Linked DNA regions of Parazoarcus communis. The protein of the gene in region 1 interacts with the protein of each later gene in a pairwise test. Links are inferred from orthologs where the notes say so. Each region holds a gene or a part of one and is shown in the gene's direction. Other genes may lie near its edges. The genes, in order: hflK and ftsH.

What was found.
Region 2: the proteins of hflK (region 1) and ftsH interact in binary tests that used the Escherichia coli proteins (3 or more experiments, as listed by UniProt). The link is inferred for Parazoarcus communis from one-to-one orthologs.

Annotation. Positions count from the first base shown.
Region 1 is NZ_CP022188.1:2,372,828-2,378,462, forward strand. What follows is about bases 1,582-4,512. They hold hflK (FtsH protease activity modulator HflK), read left to right. Parts: upstream 1,582-2,382; coding sequence 2,383-3,642; downstream 3,643-4,512. Other genes in these bases: hflX (ribosome rescue GTPase HflX), read left to right, coding at 1,582-2,368; hflC (protease modulator HflC), read left to right, coding at 3,642-4,512. In the rest of the region: ribosome biogenesis GTPase Der, read left to right, coding at 1-814; RNA chaperone Hfq, read left to right, coding at 923-1,168; more of hflX, read left to right, coding at 1,223-1,581; more of hflC, read left to right, coding at 4,513-4,523; CEW87_RS10850 (DUF2065 domain-containing protein), read left to right, coding at 4,530-4,715; CEW87_RS10855 (ATP phosphoribosyltransferase regulatory subunit), read left to right, coding at 4,723-5,635.
Region 2 is NZ_CP022188.1:2,782,792-2,789,403, forward strand. What follows is about bases 1,454-4,389. They hold ftsH (ATP-dependent zinc metalloprotease FtsH), read left to right. Parts: upstream 1,454-1,943; coding sequence 1,944-3,836; downstream 3,837-4,389. Other genes in these bases: CEW87_RS12720 (RlmE family RNA methyltransferase), read left to right, coding at 1,454-1,740; folP (dihydropteroate synthase), read left to right, coding at 3,922-4,389. In the rest of the region: transcription elongation factor GreA, read left to right, coding at 1-117; CEW87_RS12710 (DUF4149 domain-containing protein), read left to right, coding at 124-585; CEW87_RS12715 (YhbY family RNA-binding protein), read right to left, coding at 607-1,080; more of CEW87_RS12720, read left to right, coding at 1,120-1,453; more of folP, read left to right, coding at 4,390-4,743; glmM (phosphoglucosamine mutase), read left to right, coding at 4,774-6,126; phosphate ABC transporter substrate-binding protein PstS, read left to right, coding at 6,298-6,612. UniProt on the Escherichia coli protein: Acts as a processive, ATP-dependent zinc metallopeptidase for both cytoplasmic and membrane proteins. Plays a role in the quality control of integral membrane proteins.

The DNA of each region.
Region 1 (5,635 bases):
CGAGGACAGTGGACCGGCGGTCGCCATCGTCGGCCGCCCCAATGTCGGCAAATCCACGCTGGTCAATACGCTGATCGGTGAAGAGCGTGTGATCGCGTTCGACCTGCCCGGTACCACACGTGATGCCATCTCGATCCCGTTCGAACGCGGTGGCAAGAACTACACCCTGATCGATACCGCAGGTCTGCGCCGCCGTGGCCGCGTGTTCGAGGCGGTGGAAAAGTTCTCGGTGATCAAGACCTTGCAGGCCATCCAGGAGGCGAACGTCGCCGTGCTGGTGCTGGATGCATCGCTGGATATCTCGGATCAGGACGCGCATATCGCCGGCTTCGTGCTGGAAGCCGGACGTGCCCTCGTGGTTGCGATCAACAAGTGGGACGCAGTCGACGATTATCAGCGCGACCAGCTCAAGCAGGAGATCACGCGCAAGCTGGGCTTCCTGTCGTTCGCCCGGTTCCACCAGATCTCTGCGCTCAGGTCCGATGGCGTGGGCGCGCTGCTGAAGTCGGTCGATGCGGCCTATGCCGCGGCGATGTCCAACCTGTCCACGCCGCAGCTGACCAGAATCATGCAGGCTGCAATTGCCAAGCAGGCGCCGCCGCGACATGGTACTTCGCGGCCCAAGTTGCGCTATGCCCACCAGGGCGGCATGAACCCGCCGATCATCGTGATCCACGGAAATTCGCTGGAGAATCTGCCGACGTCCTATGTGCGCTACCTTGAGCGCGCCTTCATGGAGGCATTCAAGCTGCAGGGTACCCCCTTGCGTATCCAGTTCCGTACTGCGCACAATCCGTATGCGACCAAGGCCTGATTGGCGAAATCCTTGTATCCACACGTGGATTTGGTCGCATACTGTCATGTGGCGGTGCAGCAATAAATCCTATACATTCTTATAAACACAAAATAACGAGGTTCCACAATGAGTAATAAAGGGCAACTTCTACAAGACCCGTTCCTGAACACCCTGCGCCGTGAGCATGTCCCGGTTTCGATCTATCTCGTGAACGGCATCAAGCTGCAGGGCCAGATCGAATCCTTCGACCAGTACGTTGTCCTGCTCAAGAATACCGTCACGCAGATGGTCTACAAGCACGCCATCTCCACCGTCGTACCTGCCCGTCCGGTGACCATTCAGCAGCAGGAGCCGGGCGAGGGCGCCAACTGATTTCCCTTTTGTTTTTGCTGAAGGGCCTGAAACTGTCCGCAGGGGTTGCGCAAGATGTTTGAGCGCCCCGGCAGCGGCGAACGGGCCGTTCTCGTTCAACTCGACCTGCGCCAGGGGGCGTTTGACGAGCGACTGTCCGAGCTGAAGCTGCTGGCCATGAGTGCCGGCGCCAGCGTGGAGGCGGTCGTGACCGGTCGCCGTGCGGCACCGGATCCGGCGCTGTTTGCCGGGCGCGGCAAGGTCGAGGAGATCGCCGAGGCGCTGCGCGCGAACGAGGCGGATCTCGTCATCTTCAATCACGCCCTGTCGCCTGGTCAGCAAAGAAACCTCGAGCGTGTGCTGCAGCATCGCGTCGTCGATCGCACTGCGCTGATCCTCGACATATTTGCCATGCGTGCGCGCAGTCACGAAGGCAAGCTGCAGGTCGAGCTCGCGCAACTCAGCCACCTTGCGACCCGTCTGGTGCGAGGCTGGACCCACCTTGAGCGGCAGAAGGGCGGTATCGGATTGCGCGGACCGGGGGAGACTCAGCTCGAAACCGACCGTCGCCTGCTCGGCACCCGCGTGAAAATGCTCAAGCTGCGCCTGAAGCAGATCGAGAAGCAGCGCCGCACCCGTCGTCGTGCGCGCGATCGCAGGGATGTGCTGTCGGTGTCCCTGGTGGGGTACACGAACGCGGGAAAATCCACGCTTTTCAATGCATTGACCAAGGCCGGCGGCTATGCCGCAGACCAGCTTTTTGCCACGCTCGACACCACTTCGCGCAGACTTTTTGTCGGTACGGGGAACGTCGTGCTGTCGGATACGGTCGGATTCATCCGTGACCTGCCGCATGCGCTTGTTGCTGCGTTCAAGGCAACGCTCGAGGAAACGGCCCAGGCAGATCTTCTGCTTCATGTGGTCGATTCGGCGAGCGAAGACCGTGACGCACAGATTGCGGCAGTAAACGACGTGCTGTCGGAGATCGGCGCTGCTGAAGTGCCGCAGATTCTGGTGTGGAACAAGATCGACCTGACCCACGCCGGGGCGGCAGTCGAGCGGGATGACTGTGATAGAATCAGGCGTTTTTTTTTGAGCGCGAGAACCGGCGAAGGGCTGGATCTGATTCGCGCTGCGCTGGCCGAGGCCGCGCAAGAGGCAGTTGCACCCGAACTAGAACAGCAAGCTGACTCCGTCAATAACTTTCCATTGCAACAGTGATAACAGGCATTCTCATGTCACTCAACGATCCACGCTGGGGTAACCGCGGAAACGACGGTGATCGCGGCGAAGGCAATCGCGGCGGTAACCAGGGACCTCCTGATCTAGAGGAAGTCTGGCGCGATTTCAATCAACGTCTTTCCGGCATGTTCGGCGGCAAACGCAACGGGCGCAATAATGGCTCGGGCGGTGGCGGCGACGGCGGCGGTGATGGCCCTCAGCTCCCAAGTTTTTCATTCAAGCAGTTCGGTGGCGGCATCGGTGCCTTGTTGGCGCTGGTCGTGGTCGTATGGCTTGCGAGCGGCTTCTACACTGTCGATGCCAACCAGCGCGGCGTGGTCCTGCGTCTGGGCAAGTTCACGGAAACCACCGAGCCTGGACTGCGCTGGCGTTTGCCGGCACCGATCGAGACTCACGAGATCGTCGACTTGACGGGTGTGCGTACGGTGGAAGTCGGTTATCGCGGCTCTGAACGTAACAAGGCACTGCGCGAAGCACTGATGCTGACCGATGACGAAAACATCATCAGCATTCAGTTCGCGGTCCAGTACGTGCTCAAGAGTCCCGAGAACTACGTCTTCAATAACCGGTTCCCGGACGAGGCCGTTGCGCAGGTCGCGGAAACCGGCATGCGCGAGATCGTCGGCAAGAGCCGCATGGACTTCGTGCTGTACGAGGGACGTGAAGAGATCGCTGCGACGGCCCAGGAACTGATGCAGGGCATTCTCGATCGCTACGAGACCGGCATTCAGATCAGCCGTGTGACGATGCAGAACGCCCAGCCGCCCGAGCAGGTTCAGGCTTCGTTCGACGATGCCGTCAAGGCCGGTCAGGACCGCGAGCGGCAGAAGAACGAAGGTGAGGCCTACGCCAACGACGTGATTCCGCGTGCCCGTGGTACTGCTTCGCGCTTGCTTGAAGAGGCGGATGCCTACCGCGAGCGTGTGATCGCAAATGCCGAGGGTGAGGCGAGTCGCTTTGATCAGGTGTTTACCGAGTTCAAGCGTGCGCCCGAAGTGACGCGTGAGCGCATGTACCTCGAAACGATGCAGCAGGTGCTGGCCAGTACCAGCAAGGTCATGATCGATGCCAAGGGCAACGGGAACATGCTGTTCCTGCCGCTGGACAAGATCATGCAGCAGGCAGGCAATGCCGTGCCTGCTGTTGTGAATGACCCGCAGGTGACCCTGCCTGCAGCAACCAATGCACCGGCCGGCAGCCTGGACCCGCGTAGTCGCGACCTGCTGCGCAGCCGTGAGCGGGGAGAGCGTTGATGCGTGACAAGATGTCTCTGATTGGCGGCGTGCTGCTGTTTGTGGCAGCCGTTGCCTCGATGTCGCTCTTTACGGTCGATCAGCGTCAGTTCGCGATCGTTTTTCAGCTTGGTGAAGTGAAGGACGTCATCAGCGAGCCTGGCCTGAACGTGAAGTTGCCGCTGATCCAGAACGTGCGTTACTTCGACAAGCGCATCCTGACCATGGATACGCCCGAGCCCGAGCGTTTCATTACGTCCGAGAAGAAGAACGTGCTGGTCGATCACTTCGTGAAGTGGCGCATCATCGATCCGCGGCTCTATTACGAGTCGGTGGCGGGCGACGAAGCACGTGCCCGCATTCGACTGACACAGACCGTCAATGCCGGCCTGCGTGAAGAGTTCGGTAAGCGCACGGTGCACGACGTGGTGTCCGGTGCGCGTGACCAGATCATGGAAGACATGCGGGCCAAGGCTGACCAGGATGCGCGCAAGATCGGCGCCCAGATCATCGACGTGCGTCTGAAGCGGGTCGATCTGCCGTCGGAAGTGTCTGAGTCGGTGTATCGCCGGATGGAAGCGGAGCGGAAGCGGGTCGCCAACGAACTGCGTTCGCAGGGTGCAGCCGAAGCCGAGAAGATCCGTGCAGATGCAGACCGTCAGCGTGAGGTGATCATCGCCGAAGCCTATCGTGATGCACAGCGAACCAAGGGTGCGGGTGACGCCAAGGCGACGGCCATCTATGCCGAAGCCTTTGGTCAGAGTCCGGAGTTCTACTCCTTCTACCGCAGTCTGGAGGCCTACCGCGCCAGCTTCTCGGGCAAGGATGACGTGATGGTTGTCGATCCGAGTTCGGATTTCTTCAAGTTCATGAAGAACTCCAAGGGGACCGGGCGGAACTGATCTCCAATGGGTGCTACCCTGCTGACGGCCTTCGCGCTGATGTTGATCATCGAAGGCATCGTCCCTTTCGTCGCGCCAGCTACCTGGCGCGAAACCTTTTTACGTCTCGCCCGCATGGCTGACGGTCAGATCCGCTTTTTCGGTCTGTCGTCGATGCTGGCGGGGCTGATCCTGTTGTACGTCTTTGGTTGAGCCTTTCATGCGCTGGGTATTGCCCGATCACATACAGGACGCTTTGCCGTCCGAAGCCGACAAGCTAGAGGGCCTGCGCCGCAAGCTGCTCGACGCTTTCCGCGTGCGCGGTTACCAGCAGGTCATGCCGCCGCTGCTTGAGTATCTCGATTCGCTTACCACCGGCGCCGGTCGTGACCTGCGTCTGCGAACCTATCAACTGGTCGATCAATTGTCGGGCAGAACGATGGGGGTGCGTGCGGACATGACGCCTCAGGTTACGCGTATCGACTCCCATCTGCTCAATCGCCAGGGGGTGACGCGCCTGTGTTACTGCGGCAGCGTGCTGCACACCTTGCCGTCGACGCTGACCGCGACCCGCGAGCCGCTGCAGCTCGGCGCCGAGCTATACGGTCACGCCGGAATCGAAGCCGACATCGAGGTGTTGCGCCTGCTGGCCGAGGTGATGCGCCTGGCGGATGTGCCTGCGACGCGCATCGATATTGGACATGTAGGCCTGTTCCATGCGCTTGCAGGGCGTGCCGGACTGGTGCCGGGGCGTGAGGAGATGCTGTTCGATCTTCTGCAGAGCAAGGACGTCCCCGGGTTGCGCGAGATGCTGGTCGATGTTGCCGAGCCGGTTCGTAGCGCACTGCTGATGCTGCCCGAGCTCTACGGCGGGCCGGAAGTGATTGAGCTGGCTGCTACGCGTCTGCCCAAGGACGCAGAGATTGCTGCCGCGCTCGACGATCTGCGTCAGCTGGCCGTTGCGCTAGCCGATCTGCCGATCAGTTTCGATCTGGCCGATTTGCGTGGCTATCATTACCACAGCGGTGTCGTGTTCGCGGCCTACGGTGGTGGTTCGCCTGCAGCGCTGGCGCTGGGCGGGCGGTATGACCGTGTGGCGGAAGCCTTCGGGCGCGCCCGGCCGGCGACCGGAT
Region 2 (6,612 bases), 410 kb from region 1 along the record:
TCGGTCAGTTCGCCGATCGCTCGCGCCCTGATCGGCAAGTACGCAGGCGATGTCGCGGAGGTCCAGGCCCCGGGCGGTGTCCGTGAGCTTGAAATCATTGAAGTCAGCTACATCTGAAGATCAATGAGCCGCGTCGCCGATCATCTCGCTGTGCTTCTGGTCACTCTGTGGATCGGCGCAATGTGGGTGATCGGTTACATGGTTGCGCCGACGCTGTTCTCGATGCTGTCGGATCGCAGCTTGGCGGGGAATGTCGCAGGGCGCCTGTTCACCTTGGTGGCCTGGATTGGCATTGGATCGGCGGCTTATCTGCTGATGTTCCTGGCCATGCGTCTGGGCTGGCAGGCTTTCCGTAACGGCTTGTTCTGGCTGGTGCTCGTGTTGCTGTTGTGCACGATCGCGGGGCAGTATGGCATTCAGCCGTTGATGGCTGAACTCAAGGCGAGCGCCTGGCCGCGAGAAGTCATGAATAGCGTGATGCGCGATCGGTTTTCGACCTGGCACGGCGTTTCCAGCGTGCTCTACCTGTTGCAGAGCCTGCTGGGAATCGCGCTGGTGCTCGGGTTGCGGCGCACCCTGCGCTGATGCGCAGGGTCGCGTAGCGGTTCAGCGGCCGCGGCCGGAGCCGGGCGTGCCTGCATTGCGCCCACGGGCCGGCGAGGTCCGTGATGCAGTGCGACGCTTTTCGGCCGAGGCTTTGGCCAGCGCTGCGCGGCGTGCGGCAGCGGCAAAGGCCGCAGCCGACTTGGCCGTGGCAGCACCGCCGGCACGCTTCGCGGCAGCGGGCTGTGCAGCCTTCTTTTCTTCTTCCCGGCGCGGGCGCCAGACGATCAGAATGTTTCCGATGTGCTGGACGGCGGCAGCACCAAGACTGGCGCACAATTCGCCCATCAGCACGTCACGCTGCTCTCGTTCAGCACCCTGCACACGAACCTTGATCAGTTCATGGGCCTGGAGCGAACGGTCGATCTCGGCGACGACAGTGGGGGTCAGGCCGTTACCGGCGACGGTGACGACAGGACTCAGGTGGTGCGCACGGGCGCGAAAGTCGCGACGCTGTGCAGGTGTAAGCTCGATCATTGACATTTATTACCTCTGTAGGCCCCGGATTTTACTCTGATGAAGCGAAACAAGACCAGCAAAGCGTGGCTGCACGAGCACCTCAACGACCCTTATGTGTTGCGCGCAAACGCCGAAGGCTACCGCGCACGCGCAGCGTACAAGCTGATGGAGATCGACGACCGTGACCGCCTGCTCAAGCGCGGCAACGTGGTGGTCGACCTCGGGGTGGCCCCGGGCTCCTGGAGTCAGATCGCGGTGCAGCGCTGCGGGCCGACCGGCCGCGTGTTCGCGCTCGACATTCTGCCAATCGAGCACATTCATGGCGTGGACTTCCTGCAAGGCGATTTCACCGAGGACAGCGTGCTGGCCGAGCTTGAAAAACGCCTGGATGGTGCCCATGTAGATATCGTTCTGTCCGACATGGCGCCGAACCTTTCAGGGGTGGCGACGGTCGACCAGGCTCGTTCGATCATGTTGTGCGAATTGGCGCTCGAATTTGCGGTCAATCACCTCAACACCCATGGGCATTTTCTGGTGAAGGTGTTTCAGGGCGAAGGCTTCATGGAGTTCCGCAAGGAAATGGAGCGACAGTTTGCCTCTGTCCAGGTTCGCAAACCGAAGGCATCCAGAGACCGGAGTGCCGAGGTCTATCTGCTGGGGAGCAAGCTGCGGTCCTGATTTTTGATTCGGCGCTGTTACGCATGATTGGGTGTTGTGGAAACGCCGCATTCCGGCCGTTGAGGATGCCATACCCGGCACCCGGCGGTCAGGGGGCGACGATAGCGGGTATCAATGCCGCTCATTGGTTTGCTGGCGGGAACGTTCGCCACTAGAATGAGTCCTTAGTGTGCACGCCCATGATGGGCTTTCGGGGTAAGACGTTGAACAATCTCTTCAAGAATCTCGCGATCTGGATGGTTATCGGTGTTGTGCTGATGACTGTGTTCAACCAGTTCAATACGCGGCAGGCCGCGCCCAACACCATGGAGTATTCCCAGTTCATGGAGGAGGCGAAGTCCGGGCGCATCGCCAAGGCAACCGTGGACGGTCGCATGCTGCGCGCGACGACCCAGGAAGGCCGGTCGATCACGGTGTACACTCCCGGCGTTCAGGATATCTGGATGGTTTCCGATCTGATGCGCTACGGCGTGGCAGTGACCGCATCCAAGCCCGAGGAAGAGCAGTCCTTCCTGTCGAGCATCTTCGTATCCTGGTTCCCGATGTTGCTTCTGATCGGCGTGTGGATCTTCTTCATGCGGCAGATGCAGGGTGGCGGAAAGGGCGGAGCCTTTTCGTTCGGCAAGAGCAAGGCGCGCATGCTGGACGAGTCAGCCAACTCGATTACCTTTGCCGATGTTGCCGGTTGCGACGAGGCCAAGGAAGAAGTGTTCGAGCTGGTCGAGTTCCTGCGTGATCCGTCCAAGTTCCAGAAGCTCGGTGGCCGTATCCCCAAGGGTGTGCTGATGGTCGGTTCGCCGGGTACCGGCAAGACCTTGCTGGCAAAGGCAATTGCCGGCGAGGCCAAGGTGCCGTTCTTCTCGATCTCCGGCTCGGACTTCGTAGAGATGTTTGTCGGTGTGGGTGCTGCCCGCGTCCGTGACATGTTCGAACAGGCGAAGAAGCACGCGCCGTGCATCATCTTCATCGACGAAATCGATGCGGTTGGTCGCCAGCGTGGCGCAGGCATGGGTGGTGGTAACGACGAGCGCGAGCAGACCCTGAACCAGTTGCTGGTTGAGATGGACGGCTTCGAAGGCCAAGCCGGTGTGATCGTCGTTGCGGCAACCAACCGTCCCGACGTGCTCGATCCTGCGCTGCTGCGCCCGGGTCGTTTCGACCGTCAGGTCGTGGTTTCCCTGCCCGATATTCGTGGTCGCGAACAGATTCTCAAGGTTCACATGCGCAAGGTGCCTATTGCACCCGACGTCGAACCGCAGGTGCTGGCACGTGGTACCCCCGGTTTCGCGGGTGCGGACCTGGCTAACCTGGTCAACGAGGCTGCTCTGTTCGCTGCGCGTGGCAACAAGCGTCTGGTCGATATGGATGACTTCGAGCGCGCCAAGGACAAGATCATGATGGGTGCCGAGCGCCGCTCGGTGGTGATGCCGGAAGAGGAACGCCGCAACACGGCTTACCATGAGTCCGGACACGCCGTCGTTGCCCGCTTGCTGGACAAGACCGATCCGGTGCACAAGGTCACGATCATCCCGCGCGGTCGTGCGCTTGGTGTGACGATGCAGTTGCCGACCGAAGACCGCTACAGTCAGGATCGTGAGCGCCTGCTGCAAACCATCACCGTGCTGTTCGGCGGACGGATTGCGGAAGAGATCTTCATGAAGCAGATGACGACGGGTGCGTCGAACGACTTCCAGCGTGCAACCGATCTCGCGCGTCGCATGGTTACCCAGTGGGGCATGTCGGATACGCTCGGGCCCATGGTCTACGGCGAAGAAGAGGGTGAGATCTTCCTCGGACGTCAGGTGACGACGCACCGTAACGTGTCGGAAGCCACGATGCAGAAGGTCGACGCTGAAATTCGCCGCATTGTCGATCAGCAGTACGCGCTGGCGCGTCGCCTGCTGGAAGAGAACAGGGACAAGGTCGAGGGAATGACCGCCGCCCTGCTCGAACTGGAGACGATCGACGCTGAGCAGATCAACGACATCATGGAAGGGCGTCCGCCGCGTCCGCCCAAGCCGACGCCGGCGCCCAAGCCGCGTTCCTCGGACGATACGCCTGGAGCCGCGCCATCGGCTGCTGCGCCGGCTGCCTGATTCAGTCGTTACCGTAACAACAGACGGGCCGGTTATCCGGCCCGTTTTTTTGTGCGCCATGCCCGGCGTGCAGGAGGGGGGTTCAATGCCCAATCTGATCTGTGGACGCTTTGATCTGGATCTTTCGGTTCCCCGGATCATGGCAATCGTAAACCTGACGGCCGATTCGTTCTCGGGTGACGGACTGCATGATGATGTTTCGGCGGCGATCCGGCGGGCCGAGTCTGCTCTGATCGATGGTGCCGACATCCTCGATATCGGGGCGGAGTCCACTCGTCCGGGCGCTGCTCCGGTGAGCGAGCAGCAGGAGATCGACTTGCTGGTTCCGGCAATTGAAGCGCTAGTTGGCTTTGGGGTTCCGATATCCGTGGATACGCTCAAGCCGGCTGTCATGCGTGCGGCGATCCGTGCCGGTGCCGACATGGTCAATGATGTGAATGGATTTCGTTCGCCTGGTGCAGTCGAGGCGGTGGCGGACGGACGAGCCGGGCTGTGTGTCATGCATATGCAGGGCGAGCCACGCACCATGCAGAACAATCCCGTCTATCAGGATGTGGTATCCGAAGTCGCTGCGTTCCTCGACGAGAGGGTCGGTGTGCTCGCAGCGGCGGGTGTGGCGCGCGAGCGTATCGTGCTTGATCCCGGCTTCGGTTTTGGGAAGACAGTTGAGCACAACTGCGCGATGCTGCGTGAGATGACGCGTTTCCGAGAGGGTGGGCTGCCGGTGCTTGCCGGTCTGTCGCGCAAGTCCATGCTGGGTGCTCTGACCGGGCGACCGGTTGAGCAGCGCGTGAGCGCCAGTGTGGCTGCGGCACTGATCGCAGTGCAACGGGGTGCAGCGATTGTGCGCGTTCACGACGTCGCACCGACGCGGGATGCGCTCACAGTGTGGCTGGCGGTGTCATAATCCGTCTTTTGCCGCACGGGTGAGGTCAGCATGGGACGCAAGTATTTCGGCACGGACGGTGTGCGGGGCTGTGTAGGCGAGTTTCCGATCACGCCGGAGTTCGTGATGCGTATCGGCTATGCAGCCGGTGTTTCCCTTGTTGCACGTGAGCACCTGCCTGCGGGCGAGCGTCCCGCCATTCTGATTGGCAAGGACACCCGGATCTCCGGTTACATGCTCGAGGCCGCCCTGGAAGCGGGTTTTGCAGCCGCGGGCGTGGACGTGATGCTTGCCGGGCCCATTCCAACGCCTGCAGTCGCCTACCTGACGCGGGCACTCAGGTTGCAGGCCGGAGTTGTGCTTTCCGCCTCGCACAATCCGTTCTACGACAACGGCATCAAGTTTTTCTCTGCGGGCGGGACCAAGCTTCCCGACGCGATGGAGGCAGAGATCGAGGCTCACCTCGATGAGCCCATGGGGTGTGTCGATTCGGCACGGCTCGGCCGGGCACGCAGGATCAATGATGCGGCAGGGCGCTACATCGAGTTTTGCAAGAGCACATTCCCAAATGAGCTCGACCTGCGCGGGCTGCGGATTGCGCTCGACTGTGCCAATGGCGCCGCCTACAACATTGCCCCCAGCGTGTTTCATGAGCTTGGTGCCGACGTGGTCTCGGTCGGCGTCGAGCCAAACGGCCTGAACATCAACGACGGGGTTGGCGCAACCCGACCCGAGAACCTGCGAAAGACCGTTCTTGCCCAGGCGGCGGACATCGGAATCGCCCTTGACGGTGATGGCGATCGCCTGATCATGGTCGATCGTCAGGGCGAGATCTACGATGGCGACAAGCTGATCTACGTGATTGCTGCGGCGCGCAGGGCGGCGGGGCGGCTTGATGGGGTGGTTGGCACCCTGATGAGCAATCTCGGCTTCGAACACGCTGTTGGCCGACTCGGGGTGCCGTTCGCGCGGGCCAAGGTCGGCGATCGCTATGTGCTTGAGTTGCTGCACGAGAAAGGCTGGCAGCTTGGGGGGGAGAATTCCGGACATATCATCTGCCTCGACTGTCATTCAACGGGCGATGCCATCGTGTCTGCCCTGCAGGTGCTGGCGGCGCTCAAGCAGCGCGGGCAGACGCTGGCAGAGAGTTGCGCAGACCTGGTTTTCTACCCGCAACGCCTGATCAATGTGCGGTTGCCTTCAGGCTTTGACTGGAAAGCGGACCAGGGGATCGATGCGGCGCGGGAGGCCGCGGAGCGTGAGCTTGGCGATGCCGGCCGTGTCCTGTTGCGCCCGTCGGGAACAGAGCCTTTGCTTCGGGTGATGGTGGAAGGCCGGGATGGCGAGATGGTCGAACGGCTCGCGCGTCAGATTGCAGCGGCGGTGGAGCGGGCGGTCGCCTGAATGATAGGTGGGATGCGCTGGCTGTAATATTTGGATTGAACTGCAGGTGTTTGTTTTATAAGGATTGATGCTTTCGTTTGTGTGTCATACGTCTTATTTTTTAAGACATGAAATGTGTTTGTAACAGTCGCTTGTTACTTTAGTGGCTCAGTTACCAAACACGAGGTAGTCATGATCCGCGTATCGACCAAGCTAGTTGTTGTTGCAAGCACTGCAGCCCTTTTCTCGATGGGCGTGCAGGCTGCCGAAATCACCGGCGCCGGTGCTTCCTTCCCCGCGCCGGTGTATGCAAAGTGGGCCGATGCCTACCAGAAAGCAACGGGCAACAAGGTTAACTACCAGTCGATCGGTTCCAGCGGCGGTGTTCGCCAGATCAACGCCAAGACGGTCGACTTCGGTGCGTCCGACAAGCCCCTGACGCCGGAAGAACTGGCCAAGGGTGGTCTGCAGCAGTTCCCGACGGTGATCGGTGGCGTAGTGCCCGTC